DNA from 3 places in the Mycobacterium montefiorense genome. Region 1 is predicted to be linked to each of the others. Evidence: riboswitches for the same ligand, from Rfam matches in the RefSeq annotation. Region 1 holds a riboswitch; each other region holds the start of a gene.
The links. A riboswitch is a leader RNA that binds a small molecule or an ion and turns the genes downstream of it on or off. The one in region 1 is predicted to bind magnesium.
Positions count from the first base shown of each region.

Region 1 (4,635 bases):
CGCTGGCGGCCGGCCCGGGTCGCGTTGTTGCCGCTGGCCGCCGCCACCGTGGCCAGCGCCGCCGCGATTACGATGCTGGTGATTCCGGTCGGCACCGGAACCGGTCTACGTGAGAACGGCCTGCACCCCGGCGTTTCGTCGGTCGCGGCGGTGTCCTCGGTGCCGCCGGGTGGCGCTCGCCCGGTCGGCCCGCGAAACCCCAACCGGCCGTTCACCGTTTCGGTATTCGGTGATTCGATCGGCTGGACCTGGATGCACTATCTTCCGCCGACGCCCGGATTCGCGTTCCTCGACCACACTGTCATCGGATGCAGCCTGGTGCGCGGTACACCGTATCGCTACATCGGCCAAACCCTGGATCAGCGGGCGGAATGCGACACGTGGCCGGGCCGATGGGCAACGCAGGTCAGCCAGGATCAGCCGGATGTCGCACTGCTGATCATCGGCCGGTGGGAAACGGTGGACCGCGTCAACGAAGGGCAGTGGACCCACATCGGTGATCCGACCTTCGACGCCTATCTCAACGGCGAGTTAGAGCGAGCACTGAACATCGTGAGCGCGAGCGGAGTTCGAGTGGTGGTCGCCACGGTGCCCTACAGCCGGGGCGGCGAGAAACCGGATGGCCGGTTATACCCAGAGGACCAACCGGACCGGGTCAACCAATGGAACACCATGCTGCGCAATACCGTTGCGCAGCATCCGAATGTTTCGATCTTGGATCTGAACAAAAAGCTTTGCCCCGACGGTGTTTACAGCGCCAAGGTCGACGGCATCAAGGTACGCAGCGACGGCGTCCATCTCACCCCGGAAGGGGTCAAGTGGCTGACGCCCTGGCTGGAAGAGTCACTGCGCTAGACGCCTAGTCGTCAGTGCGGCAGCTGATTTCCATGCTGTCGCTTTCCCGGACCAGAAAATTGAAGCTGATGTAGCCGTTGGCGGCATCGCGAACACGATCGAGATAGGGAGCCATATCCGACGAGCTGGCATTGTCGGCAACGACCAAAGCGCCTGTGGTAAGCCGGGGCTCGAGCATTTTGATGACCGGAAGGTAGAGATCTTTCCAGCCGTCGAGCAAGACGAATTCGACCGGCCCGTCCACCGCCTCCAGCGTGGTCAGCGCATCTCCCTCGAGAATGGTGATCACGTCGTCTAAGCCGGTCTCCGCGAACGTCTTCTTTGCGGCGGCTATCTTGCTCGCACTGAGTTCCGTGGTCACCACGCGCCCGACACCGTTGTCGCGTACCGCCGCCGCAAGATGAATGGCGGAGATACCGAAAGACATTCCGAATTCGACAACGGTCGTCGGACGGGTAGCCCGGATCAGCGCGTACAGCAGCCGCCCGGCCTCGGGAGTCACCGGGATGTAGAACTCGCTCATCGCCTCGGCGCGTTCCGCTGTGGTCATCGGTCGATCGAACTGACCATGCCGCTCACGCAGCAGCGACATCTGGTTCTTGGTTTCGGTGTACATCCGGTCGAGCACCGACTCGACGCGAGGGTCTTGCAAGGACGTGGCCATGCCCACGAGGGTATTCCTCGGCGATGTTCAGCCGTGCAGAGCTCGACGATCGGTAAATGTGACACGTGCCACGCCTGGTGTAAAAAGTCTGCAAAGACGTTTGACGAGCGGTGGGTCCTAGTGCCAGCATGTACGGGCAAGCACCTCGGTAGGTGAGGCGTCTGCACGGACACAGGCCACTGACCCCGAACGTCGAGAGACGCCCCGGGTCAGGACAGCTCTTCCCGGACCCAAGGGTTGAGCCCAAGTGGCTTCTGGACATGGTCCAGATACGCCGTGCAGTGCCGAAGCTCCGACGAGAGGGGTGCGGCCTGGTCGGCGCATGGTCCGGCCATTCGTTCGTCTTTTGCGTGTGATGTGACGACACCCTCGTGTGTCATGGCCGTGAGGAGGTGAGGGCGAGATGAGTCCCGGCGATAGTTGGTATCCAAAATCCATCTTGATCCGATCCGGTTCCGGCGTTTCTTTCTGCTCACGCAGCTCTTTGGATTTGCTGTCCCACAACCGTATTGACGGTGGCGGCACTAGCGAATGCTCGGCGCGCTGACGAGCCGAATCGGCCTTCCGAAAAGGGGAAGACCATGACTTTTGTTGTTGTGCACCGTATTAACGGTCGTGGAATGCTGCGCGGACGGGCAACGCTGCGCGGACGGTCGATGCTACGTGCGGGTCGGCTGCTGACAAACAGGTTGTCCGCCATGCACATTCCGACACCCGAAGAGCGGGCGAACCTGTACGCGTCGCTGACGCCGATCGGTGTGCTCTCGGCCGCGCCGGGTGCAGCGTCATCGGGCAGTGCGGTCAACTACCGATGATTCGTTGCGCCTAACGGTCCCAGCGGCGGGAGCGGGTTGCTCACCCGCCGCTGGGGCGCGTTCAACACCCGATCTGTGTAGCCCGACTACTGATAGCGAGAACGCCATGACTTTGACCTCCCCCCCGTCCCGCACTACCGGCGCTGTAAGCCCGGACACTTCCGGGCAAGCCACCCTGGATTCCGCGCACACCGGTGACATCGTCGGTGCGTTCGGTCGCATCAAGCGCGACGAGACCGGCTCGTTCAGCGGCCGCTGGCGGCGGTTGCGCACCCTGCTGGTGATCACTGGTCCCGGATTGATCGTCATGGTGGGCGACAACGACGCCGGCGGTGTCGCGACCTACGCGCAAGCCGGTCAGGACTACGGGATGAACCTGTTGTGGTCCCTGGCATTGCTGATTCCGGTGCTGTACGTGAACCAGGAGATGGTGCTGCGGTTAGGCGCGGTCGCCCGCGTAGGTCACGCGCGCCTGATCTTCGAGCGGTTCGGCAAGTTCTGGGGCGCTTTCAGCGTCGGTGATCTGCTGGTTCTGAATGCCCTAACGATCGTCACCGAATTCATCGGTGTCGCGCTGTCATTGGGATTCCTGGGCTGTCCGAAGATAGTGGCGATCCCCGCCGCTGCCGTACTGCTGTTCGCTGTGGTGGCTGGCGGCTCGTTTCGGCGCTGGGAAGGGCTGATGTTCCTGCTGATAGCCGTGAACGTTGTGATGATCCCAATGGTGCTGATGGTGCACCCGAGTCCGAAAACCACTGGTGGCGGCCTAATCCCGCACATTCCGGGTGGATTGAACTCCACGGTCCTGCTGTTGATCATCGCGATTGTGGGGACCACGGTGGCACCCTGGCAGTTGTTCTTCCAGCAGTCCAACGTGGTGGACAAGCGCATCACCGCACGCTGGATTCCGTACGCGCGAGCCGATTTGATCATCGGCATCGTCGTGGTCATTGCCGGGGGGACGGCGCTGATGGCTGTCACCGCCTTCGGCCTGCCCGGATCCGGGGTTGCCGGCAGCTTCACCGACGCCGGCGCGGTCGCGAGCAGCCTGCACCACCCGGTGGGGGCGCTGTTCGCGATCATCTTGCTGGACGGTTCGTTGATCGGGGCCAACGCGGTTGGGCTGGCCACTACCTATGCGATCGGTGACGCGATGGGCAAGCGGCACTCCCTGCACTGGAAAATCAGCGAGGCGCCGTGGTTCTACGGCGGCTACGCGCTCCTGCTTGGTGTGTCGGCCGCGGTGGCGTTCAGCCCCGATCACATCCTCGGGCTGATCACGCAGGGCGTGCAGGCGTTTGCCGGCATCCTGTTGCCCTCGGCAACGGTGTTCCTGGTTTTGCTCTGCAACGACCGGGCGATCCTGGGGCCGTGGGTAAACACGCTGCGGCAGAACATCGTTGCGTGGGCCATCGTGTGGTCGCTGGTGCTGTTGTCGCTGGCGTTGACGGCGGCGACGTTCTTCCCGGACATGTCCACGGCCACCCTCGAGGGAGGGCTCGGTGCCGGCGTCGCAGCGGGCGTCATCGGCGGTGCTCTGGCGATCATCGGCGCTCGCCGATCCAGCGATCCGCACGAGTCGAAACTCGCGCGCGCCGAGCGCCGAGCTCGGCGCCAAAAGGATCGGCTGAACTGGCACACCCCCAACCTTGCTTCCCTTGCCCGCCCGGTTATTTCGCCGCCTCGCCGGGCAGGACTGTTGATCCTGCGCGGTTACCTGGTGCTGGCGGTGGTATTTGCGATCGTCAAGCTCGTTGAGGTCGGCGTCGGCTGACGATTACCGCGAACCGTTGGGTAGCAGAACGATCTTTCCGTGCGTGTGCCGGTGTTCGAGTTCCTCGAAGGCGTCGGCCACCCGATCCAACGGATAGCCGGCGGCGATGTCGAAATCGACCGCGCCGCCGGCTATCAGTTCGGCGATCTCGGTGAGCACTTCCGGTGTGGACGCGTCGGTGCTGCCTTCAGTCTTGGCGCCGACTTCGCTCGCCTTCTGGAAAGAGATGATCGTGTCGATGCGCTGCGGTGCCACTCCCAGATCCACGGCTAGCTGAACGTAGTCCGGACCGAACAGGTCGATGAACGCGTCGATTCCGTTCGGCGCAGCCTCACGCAGCCTCACGCAGGCGCTCGGCCAGGCCGTCGCCGTAGCTGATCGGGATCACGCCGTGTGCTCGCAGCCAGTCGGCGTTGCCCTCTCCGGCGATGCCGAGCACTCGGGCCTTGAGCAGGATCAGCAGCTGGACGACAAGACTGCCGACGCCGCCGGCGGCCGCCGACACGGCGACGGTCTCGCCCGCCCGC
Region 1 covers NZ_JACKVL010000017.1:753,005-757,639, reverse strand. The annotation lists gene H7K34_RS23530 (acyltransferase family protein) at 1-855, shown strand, start outside; gene H7K34_RS23525 (O-methyltransferase) at 860-1,519, opposite strand; M-box (ykoK) riboswitch at 1,657-1,830, shown strand; gene H7K34_RS23520 (hypothetical protein) at 2,101-2,334, shown strand; gene H7K34_RS23515 (NRAMP family divalent metal transporter) at 2,441-4,108, shown strand; partial or broken gene H7K34_RS23510 (NADP-dependent oxidoreductase) at 4,112-4,635, opposite strand, start outside.

Region 2 (4,635 bases), on a different contig from region 1:
CGACCTGCAGCTGGTGGGATTGCTGTAGTCGAACCCGGCACGCACCGCGCCCGCAAGGCGCCTGGCGTGCAGCTGGCTACCATTGCCGGTGAACGCGAAGATGTTGCGCCAGTAGACCGGAGTGTTCACACGATGAAATCAGCCCGCGTGCCCGGATTGCCGATCGGTGAGGCCAAGGCCGCCGCCGACGAGGCGGCCGTTCCCGATTACATGGCCGAACTCAGCATCTTCCAGGTGTTGCTCAACCATCCGCAGCTCGCGCGTGCGGTCAACGACCTGCTCGCCACCATGCTGTGGCACGGTTCCCTCGACGCGCGGTTACGGGAACTGATAATCATGCGGATCGGGTGGCTCACCGCATGCGAATACGAATGGACCCAGCATTGGCGCGTCGCGACCCGGTTGGGCGTGACGGCCGAAGACCTGGTCGGCGTGCGCGACTGGCAACAGCACGACGCATTCGGCCCCACCGAGCGTGCGGTGCTGGCGGCCACCGACGACGTGGTGCGCCACGGCGCGGTGAGTGCTGAAAGCTGGGCGGCTTGCGAACGTGAATTGCACAGCGACAAAACGATTCTCGTGGTGCTCGTCACCGCGATCAGCGCGTGGCGAATGGTCTCGTCGATTCTGCAGAGCCTCGAAGTCCCGTTGGAGGACGGCGTGTCGGGCTGGCCGCCCGACGGGTGTGCACCCGCGAGTTGATTGCCATGTCAGGCAATAACTCATAGCGTCGTGACATGCGGACCAGAGTCGCCGAGCTGCTCGGTGTGGAGTTCCCGATATGCGCCTTCAGCCACTGTCGCGATGTCGTCGCCGCGGTCACCAACGCGGGTGGATTCGGCGTCCTCGGGGCGGTCGCGCACAGCCCGCAGCGGCTGAGCAGCGAGCTGGCCTGGATCGAGGAGCAGACCGGCGGCAAGCCCTACGGGGTCGACCTGCTGCTGCCGCCCAAATACGTCGGCGCCGAGCAAGGCGGCATCGACGCGAAACAGGTCAGGGACCTGCTTCCGGAGGAGCACCGCGCGTTCGTCGAAGACTTGCTCGCCCGGTACGGCATCAGCGCGCCGGCCGAACCGCCGCGTGCATCCGCCGGCGGCCTCAACATCTCGCCCAAGGGGTATGAGCCGCTGCTCGAAGTCGCCTTTGCCCATGACATCCGGTTGATCGCCAGCGCGCTCGGGCCGCCGCCTGCCGACCTCGTCGAACGCGCGCACGGCCACGACGTGTTGGTGGCGGCGCTGGCCGGCACCACCGCGCACGCGCGACGACACGCCGCGGCCGGAGTCGATCTGATCGTTGCGCAGGGCACCGAGGCGGGCGGTCATACCGGCGAGGTGGCGACCATGGTCCTGGTTCCCGAAGTCGTCGACGCGGTCGCACCGGTCCCGGTGCTGGCTGCGGGCGGGATCGCCCGCGGCCGCCAGATCGCCGCGGCGCTGGCGCTGGGTGCCGAGGGCGTGTGGTGCGGCTCGGTCTGGCTGACCACCGAGGAGGCCGAGACGGATCCGGTGGTCAAGGAGAAGTTCCTGGCCGCCAGTTCTTCGGACACGGTGCGATCGCGGTCGATGACCGGCAAACCGGCGCGGATGCTGCGAACGGCCTGGACCGAGGAATGGGAGCGGCCCGAAAACCCGGCGCCTCTTGGTATGCCGCTGTAGACGACCCTGGTGACCGAACCTCAGATGCGTATCAACCAGGCGGCCGCTCATCCCGGCACCAAGGCTCGTGAGCTGGCAACCTATTTCGTCGGCCAGGTGGTCGGTTCGCTCGACCGGGTCCGGCCGACCCGAAAGGTCATGCTCGACATGATCGAAGAGTTCGCCGAAACCATCGGACGGCTGGAAAACTTGGCCGACGATTGACCAGGCGACCGGGCGTTCCGGAATGGATGTAGCCTCGCGTGCGGCGACCAAGCGTGCCGCGGCTGTGAACCATGCCACAGCCGCTCAGGTCATAGCATTTGCGCAGTTCAGCACCGGAAGAGCTGATGGAAACCTGTGAAGACGCCCAGAACTTGCCCGACACGCGCCGGAACGGATTGACCCGATTGGGCCCCTCGTGGAGGATGGCAGCAGCACCTCGTTAGGTGAGGCGGCTACACGAACACAGGCCACTGACCCCGAACGTCGAAAGACGCCCCGGGTCAGGACAGCTCCTCCCGGCTTAAGGGTTGAGCCAAAGTGGCTTCCGAATTTCCGGACACGTCGTGTGGTGCCAAAGCTCTGACGAGAGGGGTGCGGATTTCTGGCGGTCGCCGGATTCTGAACTCCTTTTGGTGCGCGCACTAGACGTGGGTAAACCGCACGCGTCGTGGCCGTAGAGGAGGTGAGGGACTCGTGAGTTCCAGTGGCAGTCCGGAGCGAAATCCGGGCTCCGTTCCGTCCCGATCCGGCCTCCGGCTCGACGCCCTCGGCTAAGTCACCGCATAACGTTAATCGGCTTGCCGCTCAAGCGTTCTCGGATCGGAACTACTACGGGACGGACACCTCAGTCCAGTCAGTACCCGTCTGCGATTCCGTCAGGAGACGATCATGACCGCAGCACTGTTCGACGAAGTAGTAGCCGTAGCACCCGCCCGCAACCTGCACGTGGTGCCCGACATGACCCCCACGCGGGCTGCCGCACCCAAGAAGGCGGCGCGCCGCGCCGACGCGCTGCCGTTCGGCATCGGCCACGACCCGGTGGTGGACGGCGTGGCGCTGTTGCTGACCGTTCCGGTGCGTCACGTGTACGCGGCCCTGCTGCGTGTTGGGCTGCTCGAAGTCCGGGCTTGATCGGATGGATGCACCCAGTCCGATGGCTCCAAGGGGCTAGTCGACCGCAGGCCGGTTGGCCGGCCAGCTTGCCCCTTGGAGCCGGAAGTTCTTGATTTGCAGTGGTCCGTAGAATCTTCCTAACGGCACCGATCCGGCCATCACCGGGGAGCCTTCGGAAGAACAGCCGCCAGGCCCAGTAGACCCGAACGGGTAGGCCCGTCACAGCCACTATCGAGCGGCCGTGCGTGAGCGCGGCAAGCGGGGTGGTACCGCGGTGCTCGCGCAGGTAGCGCGTCGTCGTCCCCGGCCTGACCGTAGGCACGCAGGAGACGACGCGCACCGTGACCGAAAACGCTGACGCCAGGGCTTATCCCAAGCTCCCCGGTGGGGCCCCCGACTTCCCCGCACTCGAAGTCGATGTTCTCGACTACTGGGCTCGCGACGACACCTTTCGGGCCAGCGTCGCACGGCGTGACGGCGCCGAAGAGTATGTGTTCTATGACGGGCCGCCGTTCGCCAACGGGTTGCCGCATTATGGGCACCTGCTCACCGGCTATGTGAAAGACATTGTCCCGCGGTACCGCACGATGCGCGGATACAAGGTGGACCGCCGCTTCGGCTGGGATACCCACGGGCTGCCCGCCGAACTCGAAGTCGAACGCCAACTCGGCATCACCGACAAGTCCCAGATCGACGACATGGGCATCGCGGCGTTTAACGAAGCCTGCCAGGAATCGGTGTTGCGCTACACCGGCGAATGGCAGGCTTACGTCACGCGTCAGGCCCGCTGGGTCGACTTCGACAACGACTACAAGACGCTTGATCTGCCGTACATGGAGTCGGTGCTCTGGGCGTTCAGACAGCTGTGGGACAAGGGCCTGGCCTACGAGGGCTACCGGGTGCTGCCGTACTGCTGGCGCGACGAAACCCCGTTGTCCAATCACGAATTGCGGATGGACGACGACGTGTACCAGAGCCGCCAGGACCCGGCCCTAACCGTGGGCTTCAAGGTGACCGGTGGCGAGCTGGACGGCGCCTACCTGCTGGTGTGGACCACGACACCGTGGACCCTGCCGTCGAACCTGGCCGTTGCCGTCAACCCGGACGTGGCCTACGCGCAGGTGAAGGTGGGGGATCGGCGGTTCGTGCTGGCCGAGGCGCGGCTGGCCGCCTATGCCCGCGAAATCGGCGAAGAACCCGAAATCCTCGGCACCCATCTCGGCGTCGACCTGCTGGGCACCCGCTACCTGCCCCCGTTCCCGTATTTCATGGCCGGGGAACCGGGGAGAGCAGAAGCATTTCAGGTGCTGCCGGGCGACTTCGTGACCACCGAGGACGGCACCGGAATCGTGCACATGGCGCCGGCCTACGGTGAGGACGACATGGCGACCACCGACAAGGTGGGCATCTTGCCGGTCACCCCGGTCGACTCCAAGGGCCGCTTCGACGTTACGGTCCCGGATTACCAGCGGCAGCACGTCTTTGACGCGAACCCGAACATCATCCGCGACCTGAAGAACCAGAGCGGGCCGGTCGCGGTGAACCAGCCGGTACTGGTTCGTCACGAAACCTACGAGCACCCCTATCCGCACTGCTGGCGATGCCGCAATCCGCTCATCTACCGGGCGGTGTCGTCGTGGTTCGTCGCGGTCACTGAATTCCGGGATCGCATGGTGGAACTGAACCAGGAGATCACCTGGTACCCAGAGCACGTCAAGGACGGCCAGTTCGGCAAGTGGCTGCAGGGCGCCCGCGACTGGTCGATTTCGCGAAATCGTTACTGGGGCACCCCTATTCCGGTTTGGAAGTCCGACGACCCCGCCTATCCACGCATCGACGTCTACGGCAGCCTCGACGAACTCGAGCGCGACTTCGGGGT
Region 2 covers NZ_JACKVL010000013.1:983,706-988,340, forward strand. The annotation lists partial or broken gene H7K34_RS27065 (thioester reductase domain-containing protein) at 1-28, shown strand, start outside; gene H7K34_RS18055 (carboxymuconolactone decarboxylase family protein) at 133-702, shown strand; partial or broken gene H7K34_RS18060 (NAD(P)H-dependent flavin oxidoreductase) at 738-1,862, shown strand; M-box (ykoK) riboswitch at 2,072-2,241, shown strand; gene H7K34_RS18065 (Rv1535 family protein) at 2,532-2,774, shown strand; gene ileS (isoleucine--tRNA ligase) at 3,098-4,635, shown strand, end outside.
Region 2: it holds a riboswitch for magnesium, as region 1 does, so the genes downstream of both, H7K34_RS18065 (Rv1535 family protein) here and H7K34_RS23520 (hypothetical protein) in region 1, are expected to answer to the same signal.

Region 3 (4,635 bases), on a different contig from region 1:
CGGCGTTGCGCGATCGCCACTGCCGTTCCAACCCGATAGCTGCGCCCAGGCCAAGTCCTGCGGCGATCCGCACGACGGTGTCCACTGTGTCGATCATGTTGTACTCCTGGTGTTTTCCCGACAGCGTGCTAATCACGTGACGGAAAGGGCGCGTCGGGTGGTGTCTGCGCAGGTTTGGATTTCGCGCACCGCGCCAGGCCGTGTCGGTTGTCGATCGACACTGCACACACCCGGGGGAACCCGGCTGCGACACCCACTCAGCGGTGCATGAGGTGTCCGGATAGACCTATTCGCGGATTGGGATACGGACCACTGCCACTTGCCATTCGGGTCCTCACCTCCCTCCAGCCACGGGGCAGTTCACCACGCCCACACGGTCGTACCTAACTAGCACAGGTGAGAGAGCACACATCTAAGAGATGGTCTCCGCACCCCTCTCGTCAAAGCTTTGGCACTGCACGGCGTATCAGTCTCGCTGAAGCCACTTGGGCTCAACCCTTAAGCCGGGAAGAGCTGTCCTGACCCGGGGCGTCTTTCGACGTTCGGGGTCAGTGGCCTGTATCCGTGCGGACGCCTCACCTATCGAGGTGCTGCGCGAACAAGCCTGGCACACATCAGCTCATCGGGTCAACCCACGGGCGGCGGCTGCCCCGAAGCGGCATGCCGTGACATCGGAAACCGTTCAGTCCCGAACCGAGGTGCCGTTCAGCCCAGCATCGGGGATGCCCTGACCGAGCGCGCACCGGGGCGTGTCAACCTCGACTGCATCATAGGGTGAGTCGGTGCGGACCGTCTCGCCGGTCGCGACAACTGTTGCACCAGAAGGGGTTCGATTCAGAAATCGGGTGATTGCGAATCCACCGGCTCCACGTCGCGGCGATCGGCCACTCCACGACTCCGACGAGCGCCAGCGCACCCAGTCCGGCGTAGTAGAGGTGGCCGGGCAGCCCTAGTGGCACGCCGAGAAGGGCGAGGGTGGGCGGCCCGGTCTCGGCGGCCGGTGTAATCGCGCCAGCGTCGGTGTCGGACTCACTGTAGAGAAAGCTTGACCGGTGCGAGCCCAGCATTGAGAATTGCGGTAGCACCTCGCTAGGTGAGGCGTCCGCACGGATACAGGCCACTGACCCCGAACGTCGAAAGACGCCCCGGGTCAGGACAGCTCTTCCCGGCTTAAGGGTTGAGCCCAAGTGGCTTCTGCGGCTGGATTTTTCGGTCGCGAATACGGCGTGCAGTGCCAAAGCTCTGACGAGAGGGGTGCGTGCTCAGCCGGTTCGGCTCGGCGCAACACCCCGTGTGCTGTGAGTTGACGCCCGCGTGCGTCCCGGCTGCGAGGAGGTGGGGAATCACCATTGGATAAAAGTAATAAACCGCCGTCCGCGGATTCGGTACTGTCCCCACTTTGCCGCGGGCCTATTTCGTCGTGCGGATCCTGAACGCCGTTCTCCATCAACCTGTTACGGTTGCGCTTCGTTGGGGTGCCAGACGGCGCAGACGGTTCTGGGCCACCTGGCGCACCCTTGCCTTGGCAACCCCGAATCGGCCAGTGCTGTCCCGCCGCGTAAGGCTGGGCTGCTCACCTTGCGCGGCTAACCACGCCCGCAGAAAGGATTCACAGATGCACAGCGCCGTGCGGCATACAGCTTCGTCGCCCGCAATCGAAAGTTACTGCCGCCGACGGGAATCCCGGAGATGACAGTGCCTATGCTGGGCCCGTTGACAACGTCAGGTTTCGAGCACAAGTGGTGGTTCTTATTTGTGTTCGTCGTCATCGGGTTGGTCGGCCTGTACGTCCTGGCCCTGATCAGCCGACGACGGCGACTGCTGCGATTTGCCAATATGGACATACTGGAGCGCGTAGCGCCGACGGGATCGAGGCGGTGGCGGCACCTGCCGGCGATCCTGCTCGTGGTTGCGCTGCTCGCGTCGACGGTGGGGTTGGCCGGCCCGACCCATTCGGTACAGATTCCGCGCAATCGCGCAGTCGTCATGTTATTGATCCAGGTATCGCCGGCGATGACCGCCACCGACATGGCACCGAGCAGGCTGGTCGCCGCCCAGCAAGTCGGTAGACAATTCACCGAACAGCTCCCTGCAGGAATCAATCTGGGGCTGATCGCCTTCTCTGGCACTCCAGCGGTGTTGGTCTCCCCGACAATCGATCACCAGGCCACCATGACCGCGATCGACAAGCTGCAAGTCTCTTATCGCACCGCTGTCGGCGACGCTATCTTCGCTGCACTGCAATCCATCGCCACTGTGGGCGCGGTGCTCGGCGGAGGTTCTGGTGCACCACCGGCACGGATCGTGCTGGAGTCGACCGGCCGGGAGAACCACCCGCCCGACCCCGATAATCCCCGAGGCGAATTCACCGCCGCCCGCGCCGCCCGCGATCAAGGTGTGCCGATCTCCACCATCACTTTTGGAACCCCCAACGGAACAATCCAGTTGGACGGTGCACACGTGTCGGTGCCAGTCGAAGACGACGCCCTCAAACGCGTCGCCGAATTGTCGGGCGGACACGCATTCCATGTCGATAACACTGCCGAACTCAAGACTGCCTACGCCAGCATCCAGCAGCAGATCGGCTACGAGACCGTCCGGGGAGACAACAGCACGAGTTGGTTTCGGCTGGGGGTGCTGCTCCTCGTTTGCGCCGCACTAGCCGGTCTCCTCATTAACCGGACGCTGCCGAATTGATATGCACAGCACGGATAATCACTGCCGCTTCAGTACCGAAGGGTGTCAGCACCCCGGCTGGCGGACGTGTTGTGGTCCCCAGGGCGAGGGACCGTCGAAGCCGCTGTAGGTTCTCACGCTAAGTGGCGAATAGCGCTCGCCCTAATTGCTGGTTTGCAGAAATTCTCACGAAAATGTCGCAGCTGGTTTCTCATTTTCGTGTCGAATCCTAGTAAGACACGAGTTGGATCAAGCGGCATCCGGCACCGTTAACGGGTTGCTTCACCTTGGGACCACACGCGAGGTACAGTCTTGCGCGGGTGATGGATCTCGCCTGAGCATCGCAGCTCGAACCGCCTCTGGGCTGATAGTTCCTGCCAGATATCGTCAATGGTTGGGAGATGCCCGTGCAATGCCCGTCGTCGCCCAGATCTGAGCTGATATGCGCGGCGGTTGACGTTGGTCGTGCCACACGATGAGTGACACACATTCCGAGTTGCCGACTGATCCGGACGCGACGGCATCGCCGCAACGATCGCTGTCTGCGGCATCGTTGTGGGTGTTCGTTGGTGGAGCTGCTGGGACGGCTCTTCGTGTCGCGGTCGAGGATGCGCTTCTCCATGACTGCGAGCAGTGGCCGTGGGCGACCTTGCTCATCAATCTCGTCGGCGCATTCGTTTTGGGTGCCCTGCTGGAGGGATTGGTTCGGACGGGCGATGACAGTCGGGTTCGTCAGCGGATCCGGTACGCGTTCGGCACAGGCGGCTGTGGCGCCTTCACGACTTATAGCACACTGTCGCTTGATATTTCGTTGCTAGCTAGGAGCGCGCATGTCGCGGCAGCGCTGGGTTACGGGCTGGCTAGCGTACTGGGCGGCATGGCCACTGCCTGGTTAGGCACCGTCGTTGCAGCCGGCGTTCACCGCAGGCGCTCACGCAGATGATCAGCTCCCTGACCATCCTTTTCGGCGCGATGGGCGCGGTAACGCGGTTCGTCGTAGACGCCCTCGTGAAGCGAGCCTGGCCCATGCGCTTCCCGTGGGCGACATTTCTGATCAATGTCACCGGATCTCTGCTGCTAGGCATCTTGGCCGGTGCGATTCTCTTTCAGCACCAATCGGCCAATTGGCAGAACATCATTGGCACTGGATTTTGCGGCGGGTACACCACGTTTAGTACGGCGAGCTTCGAAACCGTGCGCCTCGCCGAACAGGGCGCCGTTCGCGCTTCGCTTATTAACGCGTTCGGATCGCTCATTACGTGTGTGGCGGCGTGCGCTGCAGGCTTGGCTCTGGCCTGGCTGGTGTAGCAGCTATGTCGAGGAGGGAATCACGATGAATGCTGAAACGACTACTGCGCCTGACTATTTGGTCGGTCCAGGACATGTGCCGAACATCGTCCTAGGCTGGGACCGGCAGCGCGGCAGCGCTGCGGCACTGGCGGTCGCGGCCGACCTCGCGCAACGGCTTGACGCGCGTTTGCATGTCGTGCACGTGGCCGACACCGGTGACATGCCTATCGATCCCGACGCGGCGGACTGGGAGCAGCAGATCAATCAGCGCCTGAGGGATGACGAGGCATCCGCCCGGTCTTTCCTGGACCGGCTTGTCGTCGACTGGACATACCACTCCGCGCATGGCCAACCCAGTGAGATCATCTCCAACCTGGCCGATGAGACTCATGCGTTGATGATTGTCGTCGGCGGGCAACGCGGTGGCATGCACTCTTTCATCGGGACGCTTGCCGGCCAGTCGGTGTCGCGTCAACTGACTCATCACCACGGCCGACCCGTGTTGGTCGTGCCACCACCCCGCGAGGAGCAGACCTGACGGATCCATCGCTGCTCCCAGCCGCTATGCCCGACGCGTCAGGGCCCTGTTCGACGGCCCGGATTCTTTCAGCGACAGTCAATCTTGCGGCGAGGATTCAGTGCCGGTCTTCGTAGTAGCGCTCAAGCGAG
Region 3 covers NZ_JACKVL010000007.1:336,526-341,160, reverse strand. The annotation lists gene H7K34_RS06215 (MgtC/SapB family protein) at 1-97, opposite strand, end outside; M-box (ykoK) riboswitch at 426-594, opposite strand; gene H7K34_RS06210 (hypothetical protein) at 768-1,067, opposite strand; M-box (ykoK) riboswitch at 1,079-1,261, shown strand; gene H7K34_RS06205 (VWA domain-containing protein) at 1,690-2,697, shown strand; fluoride riboswitch at 2,987-3,060, shown strand; gene H7K34_RS06200 (fluoride efflux transporter FluC) at 3,152-3,619, shown strand; gene crcB (fluoride efflux transporter CrcB) at 3,616-3,984, shown strand; gene H7K34_RS06190 (universal stress protein) at 4,010-4,504, shown strand; gene H7K34_RS06185 (inorganic diphosphatase) at 4,602-4,635, opposite strand, start outside.
Region 3: it holds a riboswitch for magnesium, as region 1 does, so the genes downstream of both, H7K34_RS06205 (VWA domain-containing protein) here and H7K34_RS23520 (hypothetical protein) in region 1, are expected to answer to the same signal.